Regions from separate parts of the Halobacillus sp. H74 genome, predicted to be linked through region 2. Evidence: riboswitches for the same ligand, from Rfam matches in the RefSeq annotation. Region 2 holds a riboswitch; each other region holds the start of a gene.

Evidence for each region. A riboswitch is a leader RNA that binds a small molecule or an ion and turns the genes downstream of it on or off. The one in region 2 is predicted to bind cobalamin.
Region 1: linked by a shared signal. The riboswitch ahead of ACTWPX_RS05360 (DUF4430 domain-containing protein) and the one ahead of ACTWPX_RS07400 (hypothetical protein) in region 2 are both predicted to bind cobalamin.
Region 3: linked by a shared signal. The riboswitch ahead of ACTWPX_RS06750 (helical backbone metal receptor) and the one ahead of ACTWPX_RS07400 (hypothetical protein) in region 2 are both predicted to bind cobalamin.

The regions. Positions count from the first base shown of each region.
Region 1 is NZ_JBQQCI010000002.1:412,106-419,829, forward strand. Features, by position in the region: gene ACTWPX_RS05325 (helix-turn-helix domain-containing protein) at 1-156, opposite strand, end outside; gene ACTWPX_RS05330 (ferredoxin) at 291-542, shown strand; gene ACTWPX_RS05335 (helix-turn-helix transcriptional regulator) at 637-1,095, opposite strand; gene ACTWPX_RS05340 (hypothetical protein) at 1,203-2,429, opposite strand; gene sigX (RNA polymerase sigma factor SigX) at 2,416-2,958, opposite strand; gene ACTWPX_RS05350 (hypothetical protein) at 3,319-3,471, shown strand; gene ACTWPX_RS05355 (ECF transporter S component) at 3,613-4,125, opposite strand; gene ACTWPX_RS05360 (DUF4430 domain-containing protein) at 4,132-4,533, opposite strand; cobalamin riboswitch at 4,759-4,938, opposite strand; gene ACTWPX_RS05365 (ATP-binding protein) at 4,985-6,766, opposite strand; gene ACTWPX_RS05370 (response regulator transcription factor) at 6,766-7,482, opposite strand; gene ccsB (c-type cytochrome biogenesis protein CcsB) at 7,574-7,724, opposite strand, start outside.
Region 2 is NZ_JBQQCI010000003.1:190,472-198,195, reverse strand. Features, by position in the region: gene ACTWPX_RS07420 (hypothetical protein) at 1-394, opposite strand, end outside; gene ACTWPX_RS07415 (FecCD family ABC transporter permease) at 391-1,434, opposite strand; gene ACTWPX_RS07410 (FecCD family ABC transporter permease) at 1,427-2,443, opposite strand; gene ACTWPX_RS07405 (ABC transporter substrate-binding protein) at 2,497-3,492, opposite strand; cobalamin riboswitch at 3,866-4,063, shown strand; gene ACTWPX_RS07400 (hypothetical protein) at 4,229-4,450, shown strand; gene mmgD (citrate synthase) at 4,494-5,609, shown strand; gene ACTWPX_RS07390 (bifunctional 2-methylcitrate dehydratase/aconitate hydratase) at 5,682-7,124, shown strand; gene prpB (methylisocitrate lyase) at 7,150-7,724, shown strand, end outside.
Region 3 is NZ_JBQQCI010000003.1:50,994-58,717, reverse strand. Features, by position in the region: gene cobD (threonine-phosphate decarboxylase CobD) at 1-1,036, opposite strand, end outside; gene cbiB (adenosylcobinamide-phosphate synthase CbiB) at 1,002-1,973, opposite strand; gene ACTWPX_RS06760 (adenosylcobinamide amidohydrolase) at 1,973-3,439, opposite strand; gene ACTWPX_RS06755 (FecCD family ABC transporter permease) at 3,436-4,500, opposite strand; gene ACTWPX_RS06750 (helical backbone metal receptor) at 4,463-5,464, opposite strand; cobalamin riboswitch at 5,598-5,787, opposite strand; gene ACTWPX_RS06745 (carbohydrate kinase family protein) at 6,410-7,366, opposite strand; gene ACTWPX_RS06740 (glycoside hydrolase family 32 protein) at 7,401-7,724, opposite strand, start outside.

The DNA.
Region 1 (7,724 bases), on a different contig from region 2:
ACTAGGAAATACTCCGAAATAATGATCTAAATTGTAGCCTTTGGCATCCTGCATCGTTTGAGAGGATCTTTTTCCGGTTAGTAAATTATAAATTCCAGATAACGTACGCTCCCCTTTAAAGTGATCTATGCATACCTTCAAAATAAAATCGAACACCTTTTTCCCTCCTTTCTACCGTTTTATGTAAAGTCATTCAAGTTGAAATGCACAACGAGGCGATTTACAATATATGTTGTACTTTATAATTCCACCTGTTTTAGGTTCCTATATACATTAAGGAGGTCGATCCTATGGCCAAATTCACCATTGTGGACCAGGATACATGCATTGCTTGCGGGGCGTGCGGGGCAGCAGCGCCCGATATATATGATTATGACGATGAAGGCATCGCCTATGTCGTTTTGGATGATAACGAAGGGATGGAAGAAGTACCTGAAATATATCAAGAGGATATGGAGGATGCCTTAGAAGGTTGTCCAACAGACAGCATTAAAATCGCTGATTTCCCTTTCCACGGCGAACCGCTCAAGCATGAAGAGTGAAACACAGCCCCTTCCAATGAAGGGGCTTTCTATATGGGCTCAAAACAAGAATTCTAAAGCTTAGCAAGGCACTTGCGCTTTTGTTCTACGGATTCTAATGTTCTTTTTTTGCCATGGCTTCAAAACGGTTTTCCGCTTCCATTCGATCGATGGTGGAGAACCGGCGGTGGTTGTTACGATCGATGATGCGGTAATGCTGACTGATGAGGTTTTGTTGTAACGTAAAGTTTTCCCCACCAGCAATTGTCTGCCACCATACTTTCCCGCCCAAAGTTTTCTTTCCTGGACGTTCTACTTGTTGATGGGCGATAGTTTCAACGATTTCAACCGGCGAATCACCTAAGACGCTTTTTAAGACGTCACTCTCTTGAAAAAGTGCACAAACAGCGACAACTGTCGTCCACCCTGCCAGCGTCCTTTCCTTTTCAATTTGAACTAGTGTTTTTTTGGATAAACCTAAAACCTCGGCCATAAGGTTTTGTGTATAGCCATATTCCACGCGGATCAATTTCATTTTATCAGATATGATTTCCCTCAATTGCTCTTTATTCATCACTTATCGTCCCCTTTACTCACCCTCTTATTTTAACACGAGAAGTTATTGAATACCTATTGAAAAGAAAATCCTCCCACACGTTGGTGTGGAAGGATTTCATTACATTAACGGATAGGGTTAACTGCAGACGGAACTGGAATGGGATTATCTAAGTCATAACTAGAAAACCTGCGGACATTGATGCCTTCAAAGCTTACTTCTTCATATCCGAATTGCTTCGCTGTCGCTAATACAGCCTCGACCATTGTTAAAAGCTGCTGCTCACTCGCCCATGCTTGATGCTCGATTTGGATAGTTACCAGCCCTTCGTTCTCATTGATTGAAGAAAATTTCACGTGGTCTGGAACAGCAGGCGTTACATAAAGGCCATCACCTTTTTCTTTCATTTTAGCAAGCGCGTCTTTGAAAGAAATCGTTTGAGCTGCAGGGATAGGGACTAGGAAGCGCTCAGCTGCATCCTCATACTGATACACTTTGTAATAGTATTCTCCTTCATTGATGACTGGAAGCTCTTCCACTTCACCATAGTTCCCAAGAGAAACCGGGGCGCCGGACTCTGACTGTACCTCGATTGTCGTTACTTCATATGCTTCCAGTTCCCAGCGGATACTATCAACAATTGCTTTGGCCCATGCACTTCCGTTGACAGTGAATTGATCGGGAAAAGTGACAGTCGCCCGTTGTTCTTCCTCATTTACGTCATACTCCAATTCCTCAATCACTCTTTCTGATAACCCCATGGCTCCAAAAGGAATATTGTTGTTTGATGAAGCGGCTAGAGGAATAATCACTTCCGCATTCATCCCCGGATGAGCAACAATGGGGGCTGGTTGTTCAGATGAAGCCATGATCAGCGAATCAAGGTTTGTGCTTTCCTGTATAGCTTCACCTTCTTGGGAATCAGGTTCATCTGGTGGGACCGTCTCTTCCTCAACGGCCTCTTCATCATTTGGTTTTACTTCTTGTATCTTTGAAGATTCCTCTCCCTTATCAGAATGATCTTCCTCGTCCTCTAATAGAGCGGAATCCTGACCAGTATCTTCCTTTTCTTCTTCTGTTGAGGAGGATTCAGATGCAGCACGTTCATCATTAGATGATTCCTCCATTGTTGATGGGTTCATATTGCCGAAAAAAACAGGTATGAAGACAGCCATTAAAAGGACAACTGCAACTGAAGCTACTGTTGGTAATACCCATGGAGCCACTTTCCGTTTTTGTTTATTGAGTTTTGGTGAGATACTGCGGTACAAATCCTCTTTAGATTGTCGGTCCTCTACACGCGGGAGTTCTTTTAATAATGATTCAATCTCCTCTTCTTTACGCTTCTTCACGTTCGCCACCCCCTTTATCCTCTTGTCCCATAATCGTCTTCAAAGCTTTCATCGCCCGATGTTGAGTTGTTTTCACTTTACTTTCGCTCCACTCTAATATTTCAGCCGTTTCCTGAATCGACATTCCTTGTATGAACCGTAAAATGATGACACTTCTCTGATCTACAGTACACTCATCCAAAGCTCTGTACACCCGCTGGACCTCATCTTTCTGTACGGCAACTTCATCTGGTAATGTCTCATGGTCTCTGAGTTGTTCTCCTTTTTCACTCCAGTCAAAAAATTCCATGATTTTGTTACGTTTCCGTTTTTGCTTTCTGAAATGATCAATGGCTACATGTCTGGCAATGGAAAACAACCAGGTTTTTTCAGTGCTGCGGCCGCTGAATGATTCATAAGATTTTATGACTTTAATATATACATCTTGGACAAGATCTTCTGCGAGGTCACGATCTTTGACCATGTAGATAAGAAATTGAAAAAGGTCACGATGGTAATTTTCATAAAGTTCATCAAAGAACGATTTCAATGCTAGTACCTCCCGGGTCTCCTATATAGTCGTTTTATGTAAAGGAAAAGTTACACTATCTATCTTAATATGTGTAAAAGAAAAAGGGAACCTGCCTCTCCTGATGAAAAAGACTCAGTTCACCTAAAACAAGCGGGTGCTCGGTAGTTTGCTTTCTGAGAAGGCTGAGGCCGTGTCCCCTGAAAGCGAAGTATGTTGAGGCTACTGAAGAACTGCAACTTTCTTAGTTTTGCATCACAGAAAGGCCGGGCAGTACGATTTTATCGTTCAACTCGGGTTCTTTATTTCGATGAAACATTTATAAGTCAAAGAAAATCACTCTTTTTAGATAGGCAGCGTTGCTTCCACGAGGAGCGTTCGGTGGTGACGCCTGCGGGAACAGCGCGAGCCGAAGATCCACTTGGTCAAGTGATCTTCTTGACCAAGTTAGCTGAGGCCGTGCCCGCGGCAAGCATCCACCGACAAGCGATTCGTGAGAAGCAACAACAAACTTTAACAGTTCCTCTAGATTGAAAAGGGTTTTTCAGTGGCCTCAAGTATGTTGCCCGAGCGGCGTAAGCATTTATTGTTTCATAAAGAAAACCCGAACGAAATTTCGTTCGGGTTTCTAGCGGGAAAATTCTTTTGTCCCAGCCTTGTTTCCTATAAAATAATTTAAGATGCTTTTGATATCTCATTCCTTTTTAGGTAACGATAGAACAATGTGCCAAGGACCGGAGACAGAATAAATATGAATGCGGTATTGGAAATGGCATGATTGATATCCATTGGTAAGCCACTTAAATAATACGCCCAAAATGATTGTCCTGCTGCACGCATCGTCAAGGAAAGGACAACTCCATAAAAGAGACCACTGAAAAAACCAAAGATTGACAAGCCCCATACAGGAAGTCTGCCCCAATACTTACCCAGCATTCCTGCTGAAATTCCGATCAGAGCCCAAGCAACAATCTGCCAAATCGTCCAAAACCCCATGCCTAATACCATGTTGGAAACAATCGTCGTCAGTAAGGCAATCATGATTCCGGCAGCAGGTCCGAGCCAAAAGCCGGCAATGATGATAATAGCTGTGACAGGCTGGACATTCGGTATATTTGCCAGCGCCATTCTGCCTGCAACGGCAATGGATGCAAGCATGGCTATCAGTGTCAGTTTATAAGTGTTCATTCCTCATCATTCCCACGATTGGTAGTCAAAAACGATTTCGTCTCCTTCTTCAACTTCGTACTCATTCGCACCTACAGTCGCATCTTCCCCATTGATGGTATATATCCAAGCCATTTTTTCTTTGTCATCCCCTGCAATTCCTTCAATGCTGTTGATGTAACCTTCCGTCTGTTCAACCTCAAAGTTATCTTCCATCACTTCCATCAAGGTCGTACCTTCTTCTACAGTAATTTCTTCTTCAGCTAACATTTCTTCACCCTTATTTTTAGAAACATCGACTTGGAGTGTTACCTCCTGTGCCTCTTCTTGAGTAGCATTCGCTTCGTCCCCTTCTTCTTGTGCTCCACATCCTGCAAGCATTCCTACAGCCAATACGAACGCCAATAACATCGAATAAAGTTTATTCATTTACTACCTCTCCCTTTTACTATTACGTTTCATCGCTTTGATTAGAAAAGAGATCAGACAACCAACGTCAAGTATGTATAGAAAACGAATACCGAATCCTCTCATATGTCCAACAAAAAAAGCTCGCCCTTAATAATAAAGGACAAGCTTAAGACAAACCAGATAGGTTACATAGAACGTTTTTCTAATACCGATCGGTTGTCTCAAATGCTCAATCCCCGAAGCTTTGAAACAATGGATCAGGCAGGTCTACTGACTTGTGTCTCTTTCTACTCAGGACCCTTCCCATGCGAATGCACAGTGGATATTCCTTTTCGTCTACACTTACAGTTGCGAGGACAGTTCTGGTATTCCACCAGATTCCCTATTAGGTCTATTACAGACACCTGATTCCTCTTCATATGAAGTTCCAATCATAGAATACATGATGAGTCATAATTTAGCAACTTATTCAATTATCATTCCCTTTAGGAATACGGAAGGAAAATGTCGTACCTTCCCCTAATTTACTGTGCACACTGATCGTGCCGCCATGCGCTTCAACAATATTTTTCGCAATCGCCAGGCCAAGCCCAGTGCCTTTTTTATAATTCTTGTTCTCTCTCTTCCTGGATTTATCCGCTTTGTAAAAACGTTCAAAAACAAAAGGAAGATCTTCTTCAGCGATTCCTAATCCTGAGTCGCGGACCGAAGCCGTCCATTCTTCCATACCATCCTCGATTGCTACCCGGACCTCCCCTTCACTATCGGTATGGCGGATCGCATTATCTATTAAATTCGTGAACACTTGTTCAATCCGGTCTGGATCAAAAGACAAGTGATGTAATGAATCCTCCACTGACGATTTCAGCACGATGTTCTTGTCATTGGCAAGACCCTGGAACTTACGGATGATCCTCTGCATATAAGGACTAATCTCAGTTGATTCTATTGACAATTGGATATGACCAGCTTCCATCCGAGCCAAATCCAGCAGTTCATTGACCAACCGTCCGATACGGAGTGATTCGTCGTGAATGATTTGAGCTAGTTCGTTTTTATCCTCTTTACTCTCCGCTATGTCATCTACAATCGCTTCACTATAGCCCTGAAGCATTGAAATCGGTGTACGCAATTCATGAGATACATTAGCAATGAAATCTTTGCGCAATTTATTCAAACGTCTTTCCTCTGTCATATCCCTTAACACTGCAACAGCGCCACGAACTTTATGTTTATCATATAAAGGTGTCATGATAATCACCCATGAACGACCTTGGAGGGCTACTTCTGTCATTGATTCATGTTCTTCAGATATGACACTATTGAACAGCTCTCTTAATGGTTCTGGTAATGGAATCCGTTCTGGAACCGATGATACACCATTTTTTTCGAACTCATAAGCTTCCAAGTACTGCTGTGCAGGAGGGTTTGAAATCAGGACATCTCCTTGTCGATTCAGGGTAATGACTCCATCCGCCATCGACCTTAAAATCCCTGATAATTGCTCTTTTTCCTGATTCAAAGCGTTAATGTGGAATTTTAATTCTCTTCCCATTCTGTTGAAAGCCATGGCAAGTTCCCCGATTTCATCATGGGTGCGAATAGGGATTTTCGTGTTGAATTCCCCTTTTGCTAAATCTAATGCCCCTTCCCGCATCTTAATCAATGGGGCAGTTATCCTTGTCGAAAGGAAAAAAGCAAAAATGGTCGTCAAAATAATCGCGATACCGGCACCTAAAAAGATGATTTTCGTTGTTTGTTCAGATGTTTCTTCTATCGTGTCCAAAGACTGGTAGACGAACACGGCTCCATCTTTATTGTTTAAAGGGGTGCCGACCACCATGACACCAGTCGCATTTGTACCCATATCCGCGATTTTCTTCACGTCATCGCCTTCTTCCAACACTGACGACAGTTCTGCATCGTTTTTGAACCAATTATAATCAACCATCGGCAGGTTGGACGATTCACTCTCCGCTACGATGACATCATCCGTCCCTCGGACGATGATCGCCCTGCTGGCAGGGTCTTTGACCATGGCAGTTGTTGATAATAATAAGTCCTGCTCGCCTTCGTATCGATCGACGACGTCGGATATTTTATCAGCCGTTTGCAATAAATGTTTTTCTGCTTCAAGAATATGATAGTTTTGGAAAAATTCTAGTAACAGGATAGTCAATATGAATAAGACGAAGCATACCAAGAGAAGAATGGTAAACCAAAGCTTACCGACAACACTACGCCAGAACATCAATCACCACTTACCTCGAATTTATAGCCGATTCCCCATACAGTCACAATCATTCCTGCTGCTTCTGCAGAGACTTTACTCAATTTCTCTCTTAGTCTTTTCACATGGGTATCGACTGTCCTCAAATCACCAAAAAACTCATACTGCCACACTTCTTTCAACAGTTGTTCACGGTCAAAAACTTTATCCGGTGTTTGAGCCATGTAATTCAATAGCTCATATTCCTTCGGTGTCAAAGCGACTTCTCCTCCGTCTGCTGTCACCCGGTGGGCATCGTTATCAATCGTCATATGAGGAAATACAAGGACGTTTCGAGCTGATGTATCCGTTTCTAAAAACTTCGTAGTAGAAGACCTTCTTAAAAGAGCTTTGACTCTTAATACAACTTCTCTTGGACTGAAAGGTTTAACAATATAATCATCTGTACCCACTTCAAATCCTTGGACCCTGTTCGCTTCTTCGCCTTTAGCTGTGAGCATGATGACAGGTGTCGCTTTCTTTTCACGCAATTCTTTACAAACTTCTATGCCATCCTTACCTGGGAGCATCAAATCAAGTAAGATGACGTCGTAATCACTATGAATCGCTTTTTTCAACGCCTCTTCCCCATCTTCAGCCTCATCGATCGTGTAACCTTCTCTTTCTAAGTACATCCGGATCAACCGGCGAATGCGTTCCTCATCATCAACAACCAGCACTCTTGCTTCTTGTTCCATTGCTACCTACCTCCATACAACTGAGATTATTGTTCTGCCTATACAAAAGGGCAGGAAAGAGCCCTTAGCCCCCGCCTGCCTTTGAAATAGGTTACGCATAAGAATGTAATCCAGAAATGATTAAATTAACGGCAATCAAGTTGAACATAATGATTCCGAATCCACCCACAGCTAACCAAGCTGACTTCATACCTTGCCAGCCTCTTGATAAACGCAAGTGCAGATAAGCGGCATAAAAGAAG
Region 2 (7,724 bases):
CTTTTCTAAAGTATGAGTTGATCCTAACTGCTACATTTTCCCATAAAATGAAAAGAGGGAGGTTTGTTACTTTGTGAAATGCCCTCATTATTGGCACAATATGACGAGCAAAGAGTGCCTCCCAAGCTTCCAAGCGTGAATCAGTATATTCGATCTGTAAAGTGTCTACCTCAATATCCAATTCATTACTGATAGCGGAGGAGGAAAGAGGAATGATTTTGGCTTTCTCTTCCCATAGCATCGAGTCCAATACTTGAGCAGGAATAACTTGAGCATACTTCTTCATCATCATTGATGCAGTGATTTTCAAGTTAGGAGCAGATATCCGTTGTTGTTGATGGCTTAAAAATTCAATACATAGATGTTCTTCCTTTAATGCTTGGACAGGGATCATTCACTCATCGCCCTTCGGTTCCGGTATAGTAGATAAATGAAAAATGGTGCACCGATTCCAGCTGTAAATACGCCAGCAGGAATATCAGATGGCAAAAAGGCGGTACGAGCTATGATATCAGCGCCCATCACAATTAACGAGCCTATCAGAGCCGACCCGACTACTAAATTAGCAAACGAGTTATGCAGGATCAGCCGGGCGATATGGGGAGCGATCAATCCAACAAAAGCGATGCCGCCTGCAAAAGAAACAGCTGCGCCGGCTAATGCAACACTTAAAGCAAGTAGTAGAAAGCGGAAAAACTGTACCCTGACGCCCATACCTATTGCTACATCATCACCCAACTGCTTAACATCCACAATCCCCGTAAAGAAGATCGAAAGGAAGATCAAAATAAGGATGATAGGAAGAAGAATCGTCACTTCCTGCCAATTTGCCCCGTATAAGCTACCGGTTAACCATAGATATACTTTAGAAGCAATGGCAGATTCGCTCGATACCATGAACATTGTCACGATAGCATTGGTGAGTGCAGATATCCCAATTCCTATAAGAATCAATCTTATTGGTGTCACACCATTTTTCCAAGATAAAAGATAGATGATGAGTGTTGTAACTGCCGCACCAATGATAGACGCAAGAGGAAGCCAAGTGACACTCCATTCACCCAGGAAAAATACGATAAAAATAACCGCTCCTACGGAAGCCCCGCCTGTAACGCCTACAATGTCCGGAGAACCTAAAGGATTACGAATAATTCCTTGTAAGATCAATCCAGACACTCCAAGACCGCCCCCTACGAGAAAGCCCATGACTACTCGGGGCATCCGGAGTTCATTAAGAATGAAAGCGTGATCACTCACACCGAGGATTTCCTTGATTACCTCATCGACTGGAATATAACTGCTCCCAGACGAAAGGCTGATGATAAAAACAGCACAGGTCACAAGTATTAAGGAAATTAAAATAAACAACGATCGTTTATGGAATTGCATCGAAAATTTTTCATCTTTATTTCTTATCGTGTAGAACTCACCCATTTTTCTTCACCCCTTTTCTAGCGATATAAATGAAAAATGGAGTTCCGAAAAGTGCTGTCATTACCCCGATCGGCATTTCTTGAGGTGCAATGACAAGTCGTGCTGCTATATCAGCAAACAATAACAGGATAGCTCCGAATAACCCGCTTATCGGTAGAATCCATTGGTAATTCGGTCCAGTGATTCCTTTGACGATGTGAGGAACGACCAGACCGATGAAACCTACTGAACCTGCGACAGCCACGGATCCTCCTGCCAAAAACACTATAGTGATTCCGATTGCCAGTTTCACTATACCGGTGTTTTGCCCAAGATTCTTAGCAACATCATCACCGGACATAAGGATGTTCAAAGGCTTTCCAATCAATAACGAGAGGATAATTGCTCCTGAGATAAATGGAAGAACAGGTAAAAGGAGATCTAATTCTCGACCTGCTACAGATCCTGCCAGCCAAAATAACACGCTTTGCATACGTTGTTCATCCAAAACAAGCATTCCTTGAGTAAATGAAACGAAAAGTGCACTGATTGCAGCACCTGCCAGGACAATGCGTATAGGGGACAATCCATCCTCCCCCATTGAACCTAGCAGATATACGATTGTCCCTGCCACTCCCGCTCCAATGAAACCAATCCACATGTAACCGCTTAAAGATTCTACAGAAAAGAATGTCGCAGAAGCTACAATGAAGAAGAGGGCGCCTGCATTGACTCCGAATATGTCAGGTGCTGCTAATGGGTTTCGCGTCAATGCTTGCATTAGAGCCCCCGCAATAGACAAACTTGCACCAATGGTAATAGCGATTACTGTTCGAGTTAAGCGCGAAGTACGAATAATGACCTGATTCGTACTGGAAGGATCATAATGAAAGAAGGCGTCCCAAACCTCAGAGAGAGAGATAGAGGTCTTCCCTACAGCTATGCTGAAAAAAGAAGCACATATAAATAGAAGCAAAAGAACCAGTAAGGTTGTCCATCTTATATGTCGATTGTTCATAAATTTGCTCATTATGTTTCTCCCCAAAGAAACAAAGATAGGAGGGCCCCTCCTATCTTTGTGATTTATTTCTCTAATTCAAACCGGTCATACAAGTCATCAAGCATTAAGTTAGCTGCTCGAATACCACCGGCCATGTTCCACGTAACTTCATCCACCGTGTGTACCTCATCATTTTTCACGGCGTCTAAGTTCTGCCATAGTGGATGATTCGTCCATTCCTCAAAATTATTTTTAATAGCAGGATCGTCACTCATGAAAATATAAAAGACATCAGCATTCATCTCAGTGATGCTTTCTTTATCCGTTAATTTCATACCCCACTCATCCGATTGTTGGTTTTCTGGTCTGGTGAACCCTGCCTCTCTAAGAATGGATCCAGCAAAACTATCAAAATAGATACGCGCATGGTCACTGCGGAAATTAAGTACGGAAACGTTAAGCGGCCACTCATCCCCTAGTTTCTCAGAAGCTTTTGTATTAAAGTCTTCGATACGCTTATCCCAATCGTTCAGGATTTCATCTGCTTTATCTTCTTTATTCAATGTTTCGCCCATTAAATTTACCGTTTCTTTAAATTCATAGACTTGATCAATAGCAACAGTAGGAGCTATTTTTTTTAGTTTCTCATAAATTTCTTCATGACGCAGTTTTGATGCAAAAATGACATCAGGTTCAAGCGCTGCAATTTCTTCCAGATTTGGTTGAGTTTCTTCCCCTACCAACGTAGTTCCTTCAAGGTCATCACGAAGGTACTTATAAATTGGCTTCTCTACCCATGATTCAACGATTCCTACAGGGTCCACATCAAATGCAGTCGCTGTATCCGTTGCTCCTTGATAAAGAGTCACCACTTTTTCTGGAGTTCCCTCAATCGTTGTCGTTCCCATTGCATGTTCAATTTCTCTTGTATCCGACTCTTCACTGGAAGAATCATTTCCTCCCTCTGCCGAATCACTTTCTGAAGAAGCTCCTTCAGATCCGCAAGCTGAAAGAAGTGTTGCCATAAATAAAACAAATATTAGAAGTGCCCATTTTTTATGTAATCGGGTACTCAGCATATGTATCCCTCCTGTTTGATATTGAGAATCATTTTCATCTGTCACTATATTATTGCAAACGATTCTCAATGTCAATACTATACAAGGGACTTTTCTATCAATTCTCTAAGGGAAATTTCCCAATTTCAAAAGAGCTTCTCAACGGTTCAATGAGCAATTGAAAAGCTGATTGAAAATATAGTAACCTCTTATTTCGCTTGGTAAAGACTTTCTTTAGCATAAAAAAACAACTCCTTGTTGAAGTTGTTATACTTGATATCACCCAAAAACGCGATTATTGGAACTTATTTTCAAATCAAATATATCGTCATCCTACCCTTCAGAAAAAATTGTTTATTTTCTAAATCTTTGTTATATTTAAAAAGTCAAAACTGAATATGTTTTTGATTCAGGTGCAGGTAAGCATTCAGCTTATTTGCTTAAAAGGGAAATCGGTGATAATCCGATGCTGTCCCGCAACTGTATTTGGGAGCGAACTGGTATACCACTGTTCTAGTTAAAAACGAGAATGGGAAGGGACCAGGGAGTGATGATCATAAGCCAGGAGACCTGCCTGTCTCAGCGAACATCCATACCTACGAGGATAGGAGGTGTTAAGTGCGAGTTAGAGAGTATGGACAGGTGTGTAGATTAATGATTCCCTCCTCTCTCTGGATAGCTGCAATCTCAACTTAACAACTTCTCTGGAAGTTGTTTTTTTATTGTCTTGATTTTCATTTGACTAGAGGTGCTTTATTTGACGGATTCAACTGAGTTTACCGTAAATTTGTTCAAATCTTATATCATGAACCACCTGTTTTCTTCTGTCCCCTGCCCACTGGAAGCTATCTACAAAAAAATAAAAGAAGAAATCATCAAGCAAGAAGGTCGAATTCAGGAGCTTGAGAACCTTGAGGAAGCCTTCTTCATTGTCCATGAAGAAATCACCGGAAAACGACCGGTGCCTTCAAGAGCATGAACACTTTTTTGAAAGCGTTTACTAAAATACTAGGAGGATCTATATGCATGAGCAAACGACTTACAATCCCGGATTAAATGGTGTGATTGCAACAGAGACAAAGTTGTCTTATTTGGATGTTGATGCTGAAGAAATCATCCTTCGTGGATATGAACTGATTGAACTTACCAAAAGCAAGCATTATCTCGATTTAATCCAGCTCTTATTACGAGGTGAGCTTCCTGATGATGAAGAACGCTCCTCAATTGAAGAGGGTTTGAAAAAAGAATATGACCTCCCTGAGGATTTCTTTTCCCTTTTCAGTAAATTACCTAAAGAAACACATCCAATGGATGCCTTACGTACAGGAATATCAGCACTCGCAGGTTACGAGAAAAACTTAGATGAACGCCATGAAGTCGAGATAGACCAAACGTCACGAAGACTTCTAGCAAAAATCCCTAACATCGTTGCTAATAGCTACCACATTCTTCAAGAGGAAGCGGTTATAGAACCAAAACAGAAGCTGCCCTATAGTGCGAATTTCTTGTACATGATTACAGGTAATGAACCGACCCCTTCAGAAGCAGCCTGTTTTGATCAATCTTTGATGGTATATAGTGAACATGAAATGCCGAATTCAACCTTTGCGGCACGCGTAATAGCTTCGACAAATGCTGACATATACGGCGCACTGACCGGAGCAGTAGCTTCTTTGAAAGGAAACCTCCACGGGGGAGCAAATGAGGCGGTCATGCACATGCTGATAGAAGGTGAAACGATAGACGGGTTCCGGCGCCTCCTCTATGAAAAACTTAAAAACAAAGAAAAAATCATGGGCTTCGGACACAGGGTTTACATGAAGAAGATGGACCCCAGAGCCTCCTTGATGAAAGAGGCACTACGTGAACTGTCTAAAGATAGAAATCGAGAAGACCTTTTTGAAATGTGCGAAGCAGGAGAAGACCTGATGAAACAAGAAAAAGGTCTATATCCGAACTTGGATTATTATGCCGCACCAGTCTACTATTTGTTAGGTATCCCAATTGAATTGTACACACCTATTTTCTTTGCTGCACGAACACTGGGGTTGTGCTCACATGTGTCAGAGCAATATGCAAACAACAAACTGTTCAGACCAAGAGTTCTCTATACCGGCCCCCGCGGTCTGCACCCTTAGAAGTAAACTGCCGGGTTTGCCCCGGCTATCAATTAAGTAATCATTACATATTTAATAAAGGTGGAGATGGAGATGACAGAAGTGAAAATAAACGAGAGACAGAAGACCGATCATGTTTTAGATCAAATCGCAGAATATGCCGTTGATGGAAAAATCAGCAACCATGAAGCTTTAGAGACGGCACAATACGTATTGATGGATACGTTAGGCTGTGGTTTTTTAGCCCTTCGATATCCTGAGTGTACCAAGCATTTAGGGCCTATCATTCCTGGCACCATTGTTCCGAATGGTTCCCGAGTACCTGGTACGTCTTACGAATTGGACCCCATCCATGCGGCATTCAATATTGGATGTATGATTCGCTGGCTCGATTACAATGATACATGGCTGGCTGCAGAGTGGGGACATCCTTCTGACAACTTGGGAGGAATTTTAGCGATTTCCGATTACATCAGCCGAAAAAGGATAGCAGAAGGAAAACAACCGCTGAAAATGGATACAGTGCTCGAATACACCGTCAAAGCTCATGAAATTCAAGGAGTATTAGCCCTGGAAAACAGCCTGAATCGTGAGGGGCTCGACCATGTTCTATATGTGAAGGTCGCAACCACAGCAGTAGTGACCGCTATGTTAGGCGGCAATAAAGAAGATGTCATCAATGCTGTCTCCCAAGCCTGGATAGATAATTCGAGCCTTCGAACCTATCGTCATGCACCGAACACTGGCTCACGTAAATCGTGGGCTGCAGGTGATGCAACGAGCCGTGGCGTAAGGCTGGCTTTGATGACAATGAACGGAGAAATGGGATATAAGACAGCCTTATCTGCGTCTGGATGGGGATTTCAGGATGTTCTTTTCGATGGGAAAGAATTGAATTTGTCCCGTCCATTTGGGTCATACGTGATGGAAAACATTTTATTTAAAATATCTTTCCCTGCTGAATTTCATGCCCAAACAGCAGCAGAAGCGGCGATTGAACTTCATGACCAAGTAAAAGGAAGAATCCATGAGATCAAGAAGGTCACCATTACCACCCACGAATCAGCCATCCGAATTATCGATAAAAAAGGACCGCTTACCAACCAGGCAGATCGTGATCATTGTTTACAATACATCACAGCTATCGGTCTCCTGTATGGATCTTTGAATGCAGATCATTATGAAGATGAGGTAGCCCGCAATCCTGAAATCGACCGCTTACGAGAGGTAATGGAAACCATTGAGAATGAACAATACAGTAAAGATTACCTTAATTCAGATAAACGTTCTATTGCCAATGCTGTCCAGGTCTTCTTCAACGACGGCACCTGCACGGAGAAGATAGCAATCGAGTTTCCAATCGGCCACCGTCGTCGGCGTGATGAAGGACTGCCCCTTCTTTTGAATAAATTCCAAAATAATTTGAAGACACGCTTCCCCTTCCGTCAAGTAAACAAGATTCTTAACTTGTGCGAAGATTATGATGAACTGACAGACACCTCTGTCAATCAATTCATGGAAATGTTCAGGATTTAACTTAGCTATTTAAGGAGGGCCATCTATGTCATGGATTGTTGAACCTAAATCAACCCAATCAGAAAGAGCAGACGTTTTCAAAGACCTGATCCAACGCCCGGAAATATTGAAAATCCCGGGCGCTCACGATGGAATGTCAGCTAAAATTGCAAGAGACGTCGGATTTCAAGCCATTTATTTATCCGGAGCTGCCTACACGGCAAGTCGCGCTCTCCCCGATCTTGGGCTCATATACTCGAACGAAATAGCCGAAAAAGCACAAGAACTTATCCGTGCTTCAGACCTTCCTCTGCTCGTTGATATTGATACTGGCTATGGCGGAGTGGTGAACGTAGCACGGGCTGCAAGAGAAATGGTCGAAGCCGGTGTTGCCGCTGTGCAGATTGAGGATCAGCTATTGCCGAAAAAATGCGGACACTTGAACGGCAAGAAACTGATAGACCCAGAGGAAATGATGCAGAAAATACGTACAATAAAAGAAGTCGCCCCTACCCTCGTCATAGTTGCACGTACAGACGCAAAATCGGTTGAAGGGATGGAAAAAGCCCGCGAGCGCGCTAATCTGTATGTCGAAGCCGGCGCCGACGCCATTTTTCCAGA
Region 3 (7,724 bases), 140 kb from region 2:
CATTCTCCTCTGTTCGTTTAATCGCTAACCGCACAAACCTTCCATCAAGAGAGGGAAAATTATAGGTATGCCTTACGATGACCCCATTCTTCAGTAAAAACTCAATCATCTGCTTCGTATCTTCATGAAAGGGATCCTTCATTAAAAAGTAATTGGTTTGGGTCCTCATAGGCTGATACCCCAGCTCTTTAAGCTTCGGAAAAAGAGAATGCTTCTCAACAGAAATCGCTTCTGCAGTCTGTTGTTGGAAACCAGAGGCATCTAAACAATACAATCCCGCCTCTTCAGCAAATGCATTGACACTCCAAGTTGGCTGGTACGTTTTCATCTGTTTGATCAGGGAGGGATCCCCCAGCACATATCCGAGTCGCAAACCAGGAATAGCAAACATTTTCGTCAGTGATCGAAGGAGAATGACATTTGAGTTTTCCAAAACACTCGGAGAATAGAACGATTCATCTATCACAAAGTCGTGGAAGGCTTCGTCTATCAATACAACGATTCCTTTTTGTTCACACTGGCAGATCAGATCCCGTAAGACGAGTGGATGGTACATGGCTCCTGTCGGATTATTTGGATGACATAGAATGAGGACGTCAATCTTCTCCAAATAGGATTCATAATCCGATTGGTGTAAGGCAAACTGATGCTGCTCTTCTAACATGATCGGATAAATCGTGCATCCATAGGCTTGACACGCCTTTTGGTACTCAGAAAATGTCGGCTGGACAATCCCTATATGCTTGCCTTGCCATAATTGAGCAAATAGATATATCAGTTCGGATGCACCATTGCCTAGCAACACATTGTCTAACGACACCTCATGGTGTTCGGCTAGTCTTTGATGCAAGCGCTCACTGTCTGGGTCAGGGTAACTATGAATTTTTCCGAGAATTTTTTCTAAATGGGATTTTAATCCCTCCGGCGAACCAAATGGATTGGTATTTACGCTGAAATCAAGCAACGACGTTGGTGGTTCCGCATTCATTTTTTTATAAAGTTTAGTTGGATTCGCTCCATGTGATGGCCAATTCAATTCCGATTCCTCCTAACCATAGTAATAACATCCACATCCAGACCGTAATAGCTAAAAGATGGTTCACCTGTTCGATATGATAAGCAGCTGGGGATCTCAAGGCTTTTCCAATCTTCGGTCGTTCTGATTTTTCGCCAAAATAATAATTTATCCCCCCTAATTGCACCTCCAGAAGTAAAGCAGCCGCCGCTTCTCCCCAACCGCTGTTTGGGCTTGGATGACGCCGCGCCTGCACGAGAAGTTCCTGAAACAGCTTCTGTTTTTCTTTTATAGAAAAAGATGAAAAAAGAATCATCACAAAAGCAGTTAGCCGACTTGGAATCAAGTTAAAAAGATCATCCAATTTGGCAGAGACAAACCCAAAATCCTTAAAACGCTCATTTCTGTAGCCCACCATGGAATCACAGGTGTTGATTGCGCGATAGGCAATGGCGAGAGGGGCTCCTCCGATCAGGGCATAAAATAGCGGGGCTGTTACCCCATCACTAATGTTCTCTGCCACTGTTTCTACTGTCCCTCTTACAATCTGAGGCTCTTCTAAATGATCGGTGTCACGCCCGACGATATAGGATAAATACTTTCTCGCTCTCGGAAGGTCCCCTTTCTTTAATGGACGATACACTTCCATTGCAGCTTGACGAAGTCCTTTTTCAGCAATGGTCGTCCAAATGAGTACAGCTTCCAATCCAATTGCTGCATAGTGATTCCAATCGAATAACTGCTCAATCATCACAAAACTACTGAAAAAACAGATTCCGATGACGAGAACAGCCATAAATCCACCTTTGACTATTCTGCCTCCCCCTTGGTTCCAAACTTTTTCTAAATACGATATCAGTTTCCCTATTCCTATGACTGGGTGAGGTATGCCTTTTGGATCACCAAACAATCGATCTAATCCATATGCAAGCGTAATGGCAATCAAGTGAGATAGCATCAGGCCTCACCTCGTCGTTTTAAATAGCGTTCAATCGCAAGCTTTGTCGTGTCAAACACAGCCCTGCCTATCACCCTTCCTAAAGGAGAAATGGAACCACCATATTCTAGTCTCTTACCTTGCTGGGTGCTTCCGATTAATGTACTGTCCGTCGATGTTCCGGTCGCAAGCGTCCCAGATACAGCATCCCGAATATTAAGCTCCACCATTGCTTTCACCTTAGCCTCTGTTGCTGTCATCACCGATTGCACGTAAGCCTGCTCTGACAAATCACCATCTACGAAAATCCACGTGTTGATCGTTCCTGGTACAGCTTGTTGAATATGCTGATTTGCGTGGATCACATCTACGGCATTGCTTGTACCTGCTGTCACTACTACGAGCACTCGGAATCCGTCACCCTCTATGACTTTATCACAGACATCTTCGACCATCGCTGCGGTCATCATTCCTAGCGTCTCATATGTCTGATAGCCTTGTTCATCCGCATAATCTTCGAGGTACGCAACAGGATTTTCACAATTAAATGACTGGTCGACATGAAGATTGATAAAATGGCGGTACCATCCGAATCCTGGGTGCAATACTGCAGAAGAATAACATTTCAAGGGTGATGGACTATGGTAATAAACTCGATCAGAACAGATATCAAGATAGTTGGGGTCTACACTTACTTTTTCTATGTTACCTGTATAAGAAGGTACGACATTCGTGAGAGGTTTAGAGAAATAAGGGTGAGCATGAACGTTAATGCTCGACTGGTAAACTTCAGATAACTGAGTCCCCTCCAATACTTTTTCCGGGGTATGTAACGCTCTTACTCGCCCCTCTTCTAAAAGCAGGAGTCGATCACTATACAGGCTGGCCAGATTCAAGTCGTGGAAAATCGCAATGACTGTCAGGCCTCCTTGAATGGACATCTCCTTTAACGCGTCTAACATGTTTTTTTGATAACTGAAATCCAAATGATTGGTCGGCTCGTCCAATAACAGGATTTGAGGCTGTTGGGCCAGCGCCTGGGCCAGGAATACTCGCTGTCGTTCCCCGCCACTCAAAGATAGCAGTAATTTATTACGAAATCGCTTTATACCTGTTTGCTCCATCACTTTATCTACAATGTTGTAATCCTCAACCTTCCACTGTTTAAATAGCCCTTTCTGATAAGGGTACCGCCCCATTAATACCGTCTGCTCGACACTGAAGGAAAAGGATAGTTGATGATGTTGTGGGAGGACGGCCATTTCCCTGGCCATTTCCTTAGACGTCAAAGCATCTGCCGCACGTCCATCAATGAGAATTTCCCCACGTACTTTAGAAAGAGTTTGATTTAAAGCTTTTAAAAGAGTTGTTTTCCCGCTCCCATTAGGACCGATGATGCCCAATACTTCTCCTTTTTGAACCAAAAAGGAAACATCGCGTAAAATATCTTTTTCATAGCCCGCGTAAAGATGATTGACCTCAATCATTCCGATTGTCCTCCTCTCCGTCGTCTAACTAAAATGATGGCAAACATCGGGGCTCCAATTAAGGCTGTCACAACTCCTATCGGCATTTCCGATGGAGATATGATCGTACGAGCAAATAGATCAGCCAAGATTAAAAAGGTACTGCCGTTTAAGATACAAAGCGGAATCAAATGACGATGGTCACTTCCGAAAAGTTTCCGACAAATATGAGGAATAACTAGTCCGACAAATCCTATTGTTCCGGAAACAGCGACTGCTGCCCCTGTTAAAATCGATGCACCGATTAAAACCATATACTTCTGACGTTCTACATTGACACCTAACTGCTTGGCGCGTTCTTCTCCAAATGTCATTGCATTCAATTCTTGCCCTGTTACCATCAGAAGAAGGACTCCCACCACGAAGAATGGAAGCATCAGATAAACATAGTCCCATCCGCGCATTCCCACACTTCCTAAAAGCCAGTTCACAATTTGCCTGAGCTCTTCTCCCGTCAGTGAAATCATTAACGAGATCAGTGACCCTAAGAAGGAACTGAAGATGATCCCGGTTAAAATAATCGACGTCATTGACATGGAACGGTCGACTAATCTAGTAAAGCTGACGACAAGAACAATCGTTGCTATCGCAGCTAAAATGCTTACAGCCGGCAAGGTAAATCCGCCTGCAAAGGGAAGAGTGATTCCTAAAAACAGCACAGCCACAGCTCCGACTGAGGCACCAGAAGAAACTCCCAGTGTATAAGGATCAGCTAGTGGGTTTTTCAACAGTCCTTGAAAGGCTGCACCTGCTATGGCCAATGCCCCGCCAACAAGCACAGCCAGAATCACTCTAGGCAGTCGGATTTTAAGAATGATCGCTTTCTGCATGTCATCGATGCCTTCTGTGATATGTAAAAAAGGAAGCAATTGTTCACCTATAATGCGAGCAATAACCTCAAATGAGATCGATACGCTTCCTATCGATGTTCCTAGAAAAATACAAAACACTAAAACTAATAAGCTAGCACTATATTGAAACGATTTATTCACTGAAAACTTCCGGATAGATAGCTTCTCCAAGTTCCCTTACCCCTTTAACTAAACGAGGCCCCGGACGTGTGACTAGATCCGAATGGACATCATAGACCTGCTCTTTTTCAACAGCTGGAACAGAACCCCATCCATCACGACTCAACACCTTTTCCTTTGGGTTCTCTGTATAATAGCCATACGTTGTAATAATAACTTCTGGCTGTAATTCAACAATCGCCTCGTTATTCATTTTGAACCAACCTTCTTGGTCACCGACTACGTTATCCGCGTTGATGGCTTGAAGCATTTCATTTAGGAACGTTCCTTTTCCGCCACTATAGATTTCAGGGGCTGGTGCCACTTCGATAAATACGTTCTTCTTGTCTTCTTCAGCTATTCCGCTGGCCTTCTCTTTGATCACTTCTAAGTCTTCTTTCATTCCAGTCACGATTTCTTCAGCTTTGTCAGAGGTTCCAGTAATACTCCCTATTGTTTGTATACTCTCGTACACTGCATCAAAAGACGTCGCATCCTGGACAACGAACACCTTCACTCCAGTATTACGAAGCTGCTTTAAAGCTTGTTCCGAGTTATGCGCACCTGATGCATGAGCCAACACTAAATCAGGTTTTAACGAGAGAATCTTCTCCACATTTAAATCCTGCCCGCCAATCTTCTCCTTTTCCGTCACCTCATCGGGGTAATTCGCAAAATCACTTACCCCGACTACTTCTTCAGCCAGTCCTAATGTGAAAAGAATCTCCCCATTACTCGGTATGGTGCTGATAATTTTCTCAGGTTCTTCCTTAAACGTCACTTCATGATCCAATGCATCTGTTACGGTTAACGGATAAGATGTATCTGTTTCTTCTCCGCTATTTGTCTGTTCTTCTTTTTTTTCATGAGAGTTATCACTCGTCGAGCTTGCTTCTTCATTCCCCCCAGAGGCACAGCCGGCTAATAATCCTATAACCAGAAATAAGGGTAATAATTTCTTCCAAATTCGGTTCAAATTTAACTCCTCCTTTTGTCTTTTGCACACAAAAAAACACATCTTTTGATAAAAAGATGTGCACTATCAGGAACTCAATACATACAAAGGGGCTCCTAATTTTCTCGACACACCTCCCTATCCGCGTAGGTTAAATTGGTGTAAAAAGCAGGTAGGTCTCCTGACTCCAGATTATCGCTTCCTTGCCCCTTCCCATGCTTGATAAGCAAAGTGGACCAGCAAAGTTACTCCCTGTCACAGTGGCGGGACCGTGTTGGATTTGCACCAACTTCCCTTTTAAGCCATTGAAATAATAAAACGGCGCCTACTTTTCCAATATGTAATTACTTTTTCATTGTAAACGATATTGACCGAAATTGCTCACTTTTCAACTAAATGGGGAAAGGTTACACCTTAATAAAAGTATGCACCTCTATTTCCTGTAGTGTGTTCTAAAAAGTGTAATGAACAAAAAAAGGAAGATAGAATATCCATAAAAAAGACTCCCTTAAGATTGATTATCTTAAGGGAGTCTTTTAGCTGTTCTAGAGAAAAATCCAGTCAAAACCTTTTGTAAGGTTATAAAACCTTTTCATATCAGGGGTTGGGCGTTATCACATCATGCCGCCCATTCACTCGCCTAGTTAAAAGGACAATATGAAGTTGCGAAGAACCTTGTTATAGCAAGTTTACCCTTAGCGAATAAATTTATTAAACACAATAAGGTTTAATACTTTATGAACAGTATCCAGTCAAAATCCAGTAAGTAATCAGTCTGGAAATGCGAAGGAAATGATCCTTAGACTTGAAGAGTAATAAAGTGTTTATTTACTTAGAAAACCGGAAGATTCCGGGTAAGCTAAGATAGAATCTATAAATCGGCACCGAGTTTGAAAATTGAATTTAATCTAGATTCTTTCTATAAGAATTAAACCGAAAACTTAAACGATATATCCTCTATCTCATTCAACCTAATTCCTCAATTGATGGAATAGCAGAAATAGCACCTAACCTTTTGCAAACCAGTGCACCAACCTTATTACTAAAGGCAGTCATGCTCTTAATTTTTTGATAATCATTAAACAATTCCCGGGGCTCTTTTTCTAGGGAAAGCTGATAAAGGAACGCTCCTACAAATGCATCTCCAGCGCCTGTCGAATCAAGAGAATTAATCTCAATACTCGGAACTATTCCATTATTTGTTCTATTAGATATGAATGTTCCTTTTTCACCCAAGGTGACTGCAACTAAATCGGCTCCTAGTTGATGAAGTTCTGTTACTCCGTCTTGTATATTTTCTTTAGCAGTCAGCAATCTTAGTTCTTCCTCACTTACTTTGACGAAATGTGCACAAGAGATAGCTTTTCTTGCAAGTGTAACAAACTCTAATTCTCTTCCCCTCCAAAGATCTGGTCGATAATTTGGATCAAAAGAGATGATATGGTGCTCATCATTATAATCTCTCATAAGTTTAAAGTATGTTGATTTAAGAGGTTCTTCTAATAAAGCCGTAGCTGAACCAAAGTGGAGGATTCCTGCATTTTTAAATTGCTCTAGATCAATCTCTTCTTCTGTCAAAAACCTATCTGCACCACGATTGAATACAAAGTCTCTTTCTCCATCTTCTTTGAGAGCAACAAAAGCTAGTGTTGTTTGGTTTGTCTCATCCATTTGGACCATTGAGGTATGGACATTTGAATCTTCAAGAGATTCTTTTAAAAAATGACCAAATGGGTCATTTCCGACTTTCCCACAGAATATCGACTCGCCACCCATTTTCGAAATAGTGGCACAAACATTTGCAGGTGCTCCTCCCGCTCTCTTTTTATAACTAACACCATCCACTAAGTCTACACCAACATCATCACAAATAAAGTCAACCAGCAGCTCTCCTATACAAATAATTGAAGTACTTGATGACATTTAACCTCTTCCCCCTTTTCATCCCCCTATAGATTTAATTGTGATTCCAAATACTTTTTAGTTTCCACACATTTATTAATGGGATTTCTATTGATTCTTCACTGCCGATTAATTTGATATTAGTACTTGAAGGATCTGGATAAATTCTTGCTGACATTACTAACTCACCACCATTTAAAAATAATTCAACCGACGAGTGATCTATAAATATACGCAATGAAACTGTCTCCTGTTCTCTTAAAGAGAAGTTCGCATAACGCACTCCAGAAACTCCTTCACCTGATTTTGATCGATCTAACGTAATCAATTGATTGTATGCGTCTAATTTAATAATTGTTTGTTCATCTATTTCCTCTGA